Regions from separate parts of the Paenibacillus sp. HWE-109 genome, predicted to be linked through region 1. Evidence: predicted binding sites of a transcription regulator. Region 1 holds the regulator's gene; the other holds the start of a gene.
What was found. The regulator LexA, encoded in region 1, represses DNA repair genes until DNA is damaged. The targets are predictions, from matches to a motif close to CGAACATATGTTCG.
Positions count from the first base shown of each region.

Region 2: LOZ80_RS14080 (YhjD family protein) is a predicted target of LexA. The motif match lies at 3,484-3,497, and genes of this name have one in related genera.

Region 1 is NZ_CP091881.1:2,192,035-2,197,191, forward strand. Features, by position in the region: gene glnA (type I glutamate--ammonia ligase) at 1-214, shown strand, start outside; gene LOZ80_RS08715 (hypothetical protein) at 469-909, opposite strand; gene LOZ80_RS08720 (aminopeptidase) at 1,123-2,361, shown strand; gene lexA (transcriptional repressor LexA) at 2,441-3,058, opposite strand; gene LOZ80_RS08730 (LysM peptidoglycan-binding domain-containing protein) at 3,207-3,626, shown strand; gene LOZ80_RS08735 (DUF896 domain-containing protein) at 3,762-3,944, shown strand; gene LOZ80_RS08740 (HAD family hydrolase) at 3,989-4,780, shown strand; gene LOZ80_RS08745 (1,2-dihydroxy-3-keto-5-methylthiopentene dioxygenase) at 4,857-5,157, opposite strand, start outside.
Region 2 is NZ_CP091881.1:3,368,080-3,373,236, reverse strand. Features, by position in the region: gene LOZ80_RS14085 (FN3 associated domain-containing protein) at 1-3,354, shown strand, start outside; gene LOZ80_RS14080 (YhjD family protein) at 3,547-3,918, shown strand; partial or broken gene LOZ80_RS14075 (Y-family DNA polymerase) at 3,915-4,391, shown strand; gene LOZ80_RS14070 (DNA polymerase IV) at 4,608-5,157, shown strand, end outside.

The DNA of each region.
Region 1 (5,157 bases):
GATGTCGGAAGAAGAGAGAGAAAGCCAAGGCATCCCTAGCTTGCCGCTCAACCTGAAACAAGCGTTGGACGAGCTGCTTCGTGATGATGTGATTTGTGACACACTTGGCGAGCATGCTTTGGCTCACTTCTATGAGCTCAAAGAAATCGAGTGGGATATGTATAGAACGCAAGTTCACCAATGGGAAAGAGATCAGTATCTTTCCCTTTACTAGAATTGAAACCCTTGACGCCGTTGGCGTTGAGGGTTTTTTTGTTAACGTTCACCGGAAACTTCTTTGCTATGCGATTTTCGGTTTGGGTCTCAAAGGGAATCTAATGAACTGCATGAAGCTTATCGACGAGAAATTGGCTACTTTTGCGATTTAATGAACTGAATTGGTGTTATCGAGCAGATTTTAGGCGGAAAGGTGATCGTTTGCTTGGAATAGCGCGTCTGGAATTCATTAGATTTTCAGAATGACCAATTTTAATCGAATAAAAGGCATTGAGTTCGTAAGGAGGCTGATAGGAAAGCCCTCAAGAAAGAATGAGGGCTGTAAATAGGTTGGATAGGTGGACTCAAAGTAGAAATGTAAGTCAGGTCCTGCTGAAGAATACGTTGATCGGTAATCAGGTTTCCGAATGCATCAATGCCGAATATAGACATAACTGTACTCGTTGAGTTTAAAACATTAATTTGAACTTCATAGGCAACGTTGCCAGCAATAACAAACTCACGAACATCAAAAGAATTAGCGAGCACGATATAAGAGGATACATAGTCCGTATGAAATACCGTTGAATCCACAGAAGCAAAGATTTGTACCGTTATTATCGCGGTGTTATGGGTATCGATATTTCTTGTGTTTACTACAATGTTAGCGGCTCCTGTATTCGTATTCGTAATTACACCAGTTGTAAAAGGCATGTCCAACTTACCTCCCTTCCTTAGTTTCTATTAACATATTCTTCTGAAAAATAAGTGTGAGGGTATTGGTTTAGTAGATATATATTATTGGATAGGATGATGAGAGCACTATTTTATTTTCGGAACGAAATGATGTACGATAGGAGAATCCCGTCAGAATTAGGAGTTTCCTAATTGGATGGGCTTTTTCACACGAAGGAGAGAAATATAGGAATGGACGATTTCACGAGAAATTTGGAAAAATATGCGGAGCTTGTCGTTAAGATTGGTGTGAACTTGAATAAAGGGCAGGATTTGTTAGTCGAATCTCCGCTGGAATCTTTAGAATTAACAAGACTTATTGTGAAAAAAGCCTATGAAGCTGGAGCAAATTACGTGCACGTTCATTGGCAGGATGATGTGATTACACGCAGTAAATTTGAACATGCGCATGATGAGGCATTGGATTATTATCCAACTTGGTACACGGAAATGCTGGAGCGATTTGTCGAAAATGGCGGGGCCTTGCTGAATATTAAGGTGCCAGATCCAGATCTGTACGCAGGTATTGAGGCTAGTCTAATCTCCAGGGCTTCCAAAGCTGCGGCTACCGCTCGTACGAAGTATCAACAATATGTCCGAACGAGTACGTTTAGTTGGTGCCTTATTAAAGCGCCGACAGTTGCCTGGGCATCCAAGGTGTACGCGGATCTGCCAGAAGATCAGCGGGTAGAGGCGATGTGGGATGCTATTTTTCAAATGAACCGGGTGTATGAAGAGGATCCCGTAGCTGCTTGGCGCGTTCACATTGAACAGTTGAAACGTGTTCGGAAACTGCTGAATGAGAAACAATACAAAACCCTGCGTTATCGCGCGGCGGGCACCGATTTGGAGGTGGATTTGCCTGCGCATCATATTTGGTTAGGCGGCGATAAAGCGAACGCTAGTGGCATCCGTTTTGTGGCTAATATGCCAACGGAAGAAGTCTTTACGATGCCGGATAGAACGGGTGTTCGCGGTACCGTATCAAGTACAAAACCCTTGAATGTCAATGGGGCTTTGGTGGATCGCTTTTCGTTCCGCTTTGAAGAGGGGAAGGTCGTTGATTATCAAGCGGAAGTAGGTTATGAACATTTGGCCCGGTTGCTCGAAATGGACGAAGGCGCCCGCTATTTGGGTGAAGTTGCCCTTGTGCCTTACGGTTCACCAATTTCTAACATGAATCGAATTTTTTATAATACAGGTATTGATGAGAATGCTTCCTGTCATCTTGCTCTGGGGAGTTGTTACCCAATTAATATCCAAGGTGGCGCTTCTTTGTCGACAGATGAATTAAAAGCACGAGGCGGCAATACGAGCTTGATTCATGTTGATTTCATGATTGGGACATCGGATCTGGAGATTGATGGTTATTTGGAAGATGGCACGGTTGAGGCTATTTTTCGTGGCGGGAACTGGGCACTTGTATTTTAGTTGGTTGAATAGGCTGTGAAACGAAGAAACCGAGGGAGACAATCTCCGCTCGGTTTCTTTGTTATTCTAAGATGGTTGACTACATATCCCGGAACAAGCCGATGACACGTCCTAAAATCGTCACATGCTTGAGGAGAATCGGCTGTAAGGCGGAATTCTCAGGTTGTAGGCGAATATGATCGCGCTCTTTGTAGAAACGCTTCACTGTGGCTTCATCGTCTTCTGTCATGGCAACTACGATGTCCCCGTTGTTCGCCGTTTGTTGCTGTTTCACAATGACATAATCGCCATTATGAATGCCAGCTTCAATCATACTGTCTCCCATTACGCTAAGCATAAATACGTTATTATCTTTGACCATGCTCACGGGAAGCGGGAAGTAGTCTTCGATATTCTCGGTTGCTGTAATAGGAACACCGGCGGTTACTTTACCAACTAAGGGAACACGCGCGACTGAAATGGCAAAGTGAGTTTCTGCGCCATCGAGGCCCAGAATTTCGATAGCACGAGGTTTGGTAGGATCTCGACGAATTAAACCTTTCTTCTCAAGACGCTCCAAATGGCCATGTACGGTAGAACTGGATGCTAGTCCAACAGCTTCGCCGATTTCTCTGACGGAAGGTGGATACCCCTTATCTTTCACTTCGTTCTTAATGAAATCCAATATAGCTTGTTGACGCTGCGAAATCTTGCTCAATAGTTATCACTCCAATACTGGGAATCATTACCCAAAGTATAACATAGAACCCGAGTTCGTACAAACATAAGTTCGAGAAAATGGGTTGACTCAAACATTTGTTCGTGTTATTCTAATACAAGAACAAATGTTTGGGAGATGATTACTCATGTATATGGCTTATACCAACACAACCAACTCACGTACACTTCATAGATCCGCTAACACATCCAAAGGGATGACTTTCACTTCTGGCTATACTAAAGCTATTGTTCGCTTTGTTCTGTTAGCAATTATTCTTGGAACCGTGTTCTCATTTGGTGCAATTGTGCAGGCCTATGCGGGGGATCCGGCAGCAACGACAACGAGTACATCACTAGCCAAGCAAGCTGTCATCAGAGAAGTCTCCTCAATAGTAGTACCAGAGAAAATAGTTATTCAACGTGGAGACACGATTTGGCAGATTGCTTCCTTACATAAAAAGAATAGGGAGAACATTCGTTCTTATATCGATAAAATCAAAGCAATCAATCATTTGACCACCAGTTCATTGCAAGAAGGGCAGGTACTGATCCTGCCTGGTTCTTAAAGCGATTGATTTCATACTCACTAATTAGCTGAGACGAGGACATGTTCCTACGTCTCTTTTCGTTGTTTCCTTGACATTACTGAATTGGGATGGCAAAGTAATATTCATATTGAATTTTTGCTAGGGAGGATCTTTATGAGCGACGAAATGGATAAAAACATCGAACGTATCAACGAGCTTGCACGCAAAGCCAAAACAGTGGGCTTAACAGATGCAGAAATCGATGAGCGAAATGAATTAAGAAGGAAGTACATTGAGGCTTTTCGAGGCAATCTTAAAGTTCAACTTGATTCGATCAAGTTTACGGACGAAGAGTAATTGCTTGTTCATATAGAAACAACATTCAAAAGGGGATATGAATGATGGCGTTGAAAGCTGTACTTTTTGATTTGGATGACACTTTGTTATGGGATGATCGCAGTGTGCAAGAAGCTTTTGATGCGACTTGTGCGGAAGCTGCCAAACATGTGGCTGTGAATCCCGTAGAATTAGAAGCTTCTGTTCGTAAAGAAGCACGCGCTTTATATGAAACATTTGATACGTTTCCATTCACCAAGATGATTGGTATTAATCCTTTTGAGGGGTTATGGGCTAATTTTACGCAAGGTGAGAATGAGAACTTTCGTAAATTGGAGGAACTGGCGCCTGGATACCGGACGGAATCTTGGACAAGGGGTCTTCGTGCACTTGGAATCGAAGATCGTGAGCTGGGTTATAAATTGGGGGAATTGTTTCCTGCGGAACGACGCAGCCGCCCTTTGGTCTATGAAGAGACATTTCAAGTTCTAGATGCATTGAAAGGGAATTATCAATTGCTGCTTTTAACAAACGGCTCTCCGGACTTGCAAAAGGAGAAATTAGCTGGCGTGCCGACTATTGCCGCTTACTTCGATCACATTGTGATATCAGGCGAGTTTGGCGAAGGCAAACCTGCGAAGTCCATTTTTAATCATGCCTTGGGATTGCTCGGCATTCAGGCAGAAGAAGGAATTATGATCGGGGACAAGCTGACTACGGATATTCTAGGCTCAGGCAGCGTTGGAATGCGTAACATTTGGATTAACCATCATGGCCTTCAAAGCGGTGACGAGATAGTTCCGGTACATGAAGTTACACGACTTCAAGATATTTTACCGATTATTGCCAACGCTTGAGAGATAAACAAACATAAGCCCAACGGTTCATTGGACGCTAGGTCCTTTGCCGTTGGGCTTTGTTCATTAATATGAATTACGCTTTGATAAATTCAGGGTCATCGATGTTGTAAGCAACCCAGCCATCTTTCTCGATGAAGAGGCGCACCGCTACGATTTCGCGGTTGTCCATTAAGGTAAAGAAGTGGTTCGTATTCTCAGGAACGGAAATGACGTCACCTGGCTCAAGTTCAACGTCGAAATAACCAACTTCGCTTTCGGATTTAATAATGAAAATGCCTTTGCCGGACACGATGCCCCGAATTTCATCTTCGGTATGTGTATGGACTTGTTCGAATTTCTTCAGGAGCTCCTCGATGTTTGGGGTTGCATCGGAT
Region 2 (5,157 bases), 1.2 Mb from region 1:
CAAGAGCAAGATGATTTGTACGGCAAAACGTCAGCTCCATGGTCGAATCTATTGGGCTGGGACGCCAATTCGGACAAAGGTGTCTGGGCTAATCATATCGAGACTGATAATGTTTATCGGGACTCAGAAGGCGTTCATCTGTTTACGACGTCCGCGCCTATCGAGGCTTCCACCTCCAATCCGAATTTCTATCTGGATCTGCACGATGCTGGCTTTCCCAACATCCCTGCCGATTACCGCTATTTGAGCATTTGGATGAAGGTGAATCATACGGCCAATGCAGCCATTTATTTCGGGACAGATGCAGGAGCCGATACGAATAAGCTCAGCGAATCACGGAAGGTTGCGTTCCGCAATACGGCGGTTGAAGTGCCGGAATTTCAGCATTACATCATCGATATGGGCGAGCATGCCGGCTGGACGGGGAATATCACGAAGCTGCGAATCGACCCGATGGCGACCTATCCCAGCATGAAGGATGGGATTGCACTCATCGTCAAGGGTATTAGCCTGCTTAGAAAGCAGGATCTTCCAGCCGAGATCCGATTGACCCAATTCGAGACCTCTCCCCAAGAGATCGTATCGCCTGGCGACAGCTTCGTTATCAAAGCTAAGCTGGAAAACATAGGGGCCGGCGCGACAGGATTGTCTGTTCAATTGGATGCCCCTGATTTCCTTGAGATCACGCCAGTCGGGGGCGCGTCAGTCACTCAACTGGCTTCTGGTGAAAGCGTAACCTTAACGTATAATGCCACTGTGCAGGGCACGGGAGCAGGGGCTATCGTTTTCTCGGTAAAAGGCCTTGGTATCCCGGCGACAAGGGGGGTATCGCGCATTTTTAGTGTGAACACGGCCCTCCCGGCCAGCGGTCAGCCCGATGACGTGGTGATCGGGAATGAGGAGGAGCGGTTGGTCTATCCTTCACCTGAAACTACAGGACTAGAAGGTTATGGTTTTGCATGGGTGGAAGCTATGAGAAGCGGCGCATGGAGCCGAATCGCCGTTATGCCGTCTCTGGGAAGCGTACAGGAAATTGTCGGTCAGGACCAATTGACTGTAAAGGAATTGTATGCGGCGGCACCGTCATCCCTAGCTCCGCGAGATTTCGAGATCTCTTTCCAGGCTCCAGATGGCGCTGAATGGTCGGGAGCCGTTCGCGTCACTGACAGTGTATACGGCAACCTGGAATTGAAGCATTCGCTGCAAGCAGACAGGATAAGAAATGTTGCCGCCATTGTCGGACCGACGATGCTGTTGGGGGAAGCTGGGATCCCTGCGCTTGATTCGCAGCATAAAGTAATTCGTTCTACGACAGATCTGCAGGGGGATTATATCAACGAGGCGCTATTCCCCGGCTTGGAATGGCTCGATGCGATGGAGAAGAACAATCGATCCTCGGACACGAATGCGGTCGTAGACACCGTTGATGCCTATCGCTATGTCCCTCATCCACGCAAAATTACCGTGCCCTTAATGGCTATAAGGAAAGGGGATCTGCTCTTTGGGCTGATGTGGGATGCTCGTCAGAAATGGGACGGGGTACATGACCAGCCTTCGGCATTTTTTGGTCTGCCGAATCGTCTAGAGCGCGGGAATGAGACCGTATCTACGAAGCTCAGTTTGTTTATCCCCTCGATCCTGAATGGGATGAATGAAAATACTACCTTCGCAACCGGGATACCGGCATTTTACGATACAACCTTGGCCAATGCCAATAATGAGAATCCGATTCGGGAGCCTTTTAACTTGGCGGCTGACCAGGTATGGACGCTCAAGTCCCAACTGTTTGTCAAGCGAAGCACAGAGATTGCAAGCGCTGTTCATACTTGGACGGACGAGTACGGGCTTCCGGAGCCGCTTGCTTATGCGCATGGAACGATGCAGCAGGAAAGTGAAGCGATCTTGACCAGCTTTGAGAATTTGTGGAGCGCTGCAGACAATAAATGGATGAACCGAATCGGTCCCGCAGCTACGCCAACAATTACCTCAGCATTTGTTATGCCTTATGCTGTCTTGGGTAAATATGGCGAATATGACGAGGTTGCGAAACAGCGAATATCGTCTGCTATGACGGGGGTAGGAAGCACTTATTCCACATATGGTTATATTCTGCCCTATTACTTGGAAGGAATCGCAGCAAGGACGATGGAATCCTTGCAATCTGTGAACGTAGACACTTTGGTTGCTGCAGCAAAGCTGGTGAATCCATCCAGCGTAACAGAGGGTGTGTATTGGGACTATCAGACATTTATCGCCCGCAAAGGATTCCAAACAAGTCCCTACATGGGGCAGTTAACCGATGTGACTGCAGGCTCGAATGCTGAATTTCTCTTTAAAATGCTGAGGCAAGCCCGATTGACGGGCAACGCTGTCGCAACGACCTACGGTCTCGCAGGCCTGAACTATATGAATGAGAGCTTTAGGATGCCAAGAGGCTCACAATCATGGGAGCTTAGAAACATGATTCCCGAACTGGAGACGGCAGCTGTGGCCGTAAGAGCTAACGTCGAAGCGTACTCTTTGACAGGTTCAACCACCTATTTGGATGCCGCCAAATTATGGGCTAACCGCGGATTCCCTTTTATCTACCTATGGGATGACGGAAGCTATGGGGTAGATAAAGCGGATGGGCAAGGCAGTTCCTTTGGCAGCCATACGTTCATGCGTTACGGAGCTATTGCAGCTTTTGGGCAGTCCATCTACCGAGCAGATGGCAAACCCTTGCCGGGAACCTGGTTCGGCCGTTCAGTCCAATGGTCCGGTCATGACTACGGCATTGCTCTCATGGAACTGTACGAAGCGATGGACGGAGCTGGCTTGTGGACAAATTACCTAAACGGCGGCGGGATTGATTATCGTAAGATCAGTGAGGGATTATCCGTCAGCGGTTCACGGCAAACAACCGCAGCAGATAACCGCTATCCGACGCACCTTTACGATGCAGCAAGCTTGCTTAAGTGGGAAACATCGGACTACCTGTATCCGAATTATCAGGGAGCCGAGCTGCTCGGTTTGTTGTTGGGAGAGCGAACGAACCCGATCACGCAGAAAATCACAGTAGGCGCGAAGGAACTTCGCATTAGTGCGCCAGTTGTTTTTGACGTATTGAATATACAGACGAATCAGTTCAGTTTGAGACTTAACTTCTTGAGGCCGGGCGAATACACGATCTTTCTGCAAGGGATCGCAGCGATTGGTCAGGCTCAGCTTGTTGGCACGGATCAAGGTTTAGGAGCGGAGCTCACATCGTATGCTGTCCGTTCAAGCAGCGGCTTTGCCGAGGTGCATCTTAAGGTCACGGCGGAAGGAGCATCGCAAGCAGAGATAGCATTAACTTCGGTTGTTTTGAAGTAATGTAAGGTTATGAAAAAACCAGCAAACCATTGAGGTTTCTGGTTTTTTTTGGCTGCAATGTCAATTTTCCTTCCTAATTTAAGCCTTAAAATGACAGTATTTTATTTCCATTTAAAATCACTTGCATAACGAATACATGTTCGGTATATAATAAGTAACACGAATACATGTTCGCGTATGGTGGTGGAGATAATGAAGGTCAGTTCAAGAATTGAGACAGAAGAGGATGTTCAAATTATCAAGGAGTATACGCTGTTACCCATTTTACTCGATATGCTGGCAAGGGATATGGAGGAACTCAAGATTTACAAGGACAAAATCGTGTATAATCATGTGCTCTTTTATCTGAGAGAGGTCGAGAATGCCATTTACCCGCAATTGCAGCAGCTCAAAAGCAGCATGAAGCAAAGAGATATTAAAGTTATTCAGACTGAAATGAATGCCTTGGGGATTCACGTTGAATACAAGGTCCGCGGTTACATTCACCATTTCACGATGCTTCGCAGTTTAGTCAAGGCAGAGCTTATGACCACGCTTATGAATATGCGAGGGGGATTACGGTGAGCAAAGGAAAGGAACGCACTATATTTCTGGCGGATTGCGAAAGTTTCTATGCGAGCGTTGAGAAAGCGGATCATCCGGGCTTCAAGGACAAACCCGTTGCGGTTGCAGGCGATCCAGCCTTGCGTTCCGGCATCATTCTGGCTGCCTGTCCCGTTGCCAAACAGTACGGTGTTTCGACCGCAGAGCGACTGGGTGAGGCGCTTAAGAAGTGCCCGGAACTGGTCGTGATGCGCCCGCGCATGCAGCATTATATTGATATTTCTCTTATGATTACCAAGATCTACGAAGAATTTACCGATCTGGTTGAAGTTTTTAGTATTGATGAACAGTTTCTTGACGTCACGGCCAGCTTGCCGCTCTTCGGAGATCCCTTAACTATTGCGGAAGCCATCCAGCGCAAAGTGCTTCGGCAAACGGGCGTGAGGGTGCGAATTGGGATTAGCTCCAATAAAATTCTGGCGAAGATGGCCACAAGACTATCAAAAATTCATGTACATAATAGAATAATTTAATAAAACCCTTATATATCAAGGGAATTTTTAGTAATGACTCATGTACATAATTGCGAAACGCAATTTTGATTTATAAACAAGAAAAATAATCGAAAATAAATTTTGTTAAGGTTAATAAATGCAGAGAATGGCATACAATAAAAGCGAACATATGTTTTCTATTTGGGTGGTGTGACTATGAAATCAGAACGAGCTATTATGCTCGTGGACTGTCAGAGCTTTTATGCCAGTGTGGAGAAAGCGGCGCACCCAGAGCTTTGTAATAAACCCATAGCGGTTGGTGACCCTGCCCGTAAGAGCGGTATTGTACTAGCTGCTTGTCCCATTGCGAAATCTTATGGTGTATCAACTGCGATGCGAAATTTTGAAGCTCTTGCTGCTTGCCCAGATCTTACTATAGTCCGACCAAGAATGAAGACGTACATTGATGTCTCTACACTCATTACGGAAATTTATGAAACCTTCACCGACTTGGTTGAGCCGTGGAGCATTGACGAGCAATTTGTTGATGTAACAGGTTCAACGTCGCTTTTCGGATCACCAGTAGAAATTGCACGCCAGATGCAAACAAAAGTTATGCTTTCTACGGGAGTTTGGATTCGTGCTGGCATTTCTTCAAACAAAGTGATCGCGAAAATGGCCACTGACCACTTCGCGAAGAAGAGCGAAAGTGGCGTGTTTGAATTGCCAGTAGATCAGATCGAGTCCATACTATGGCCGTTACCTG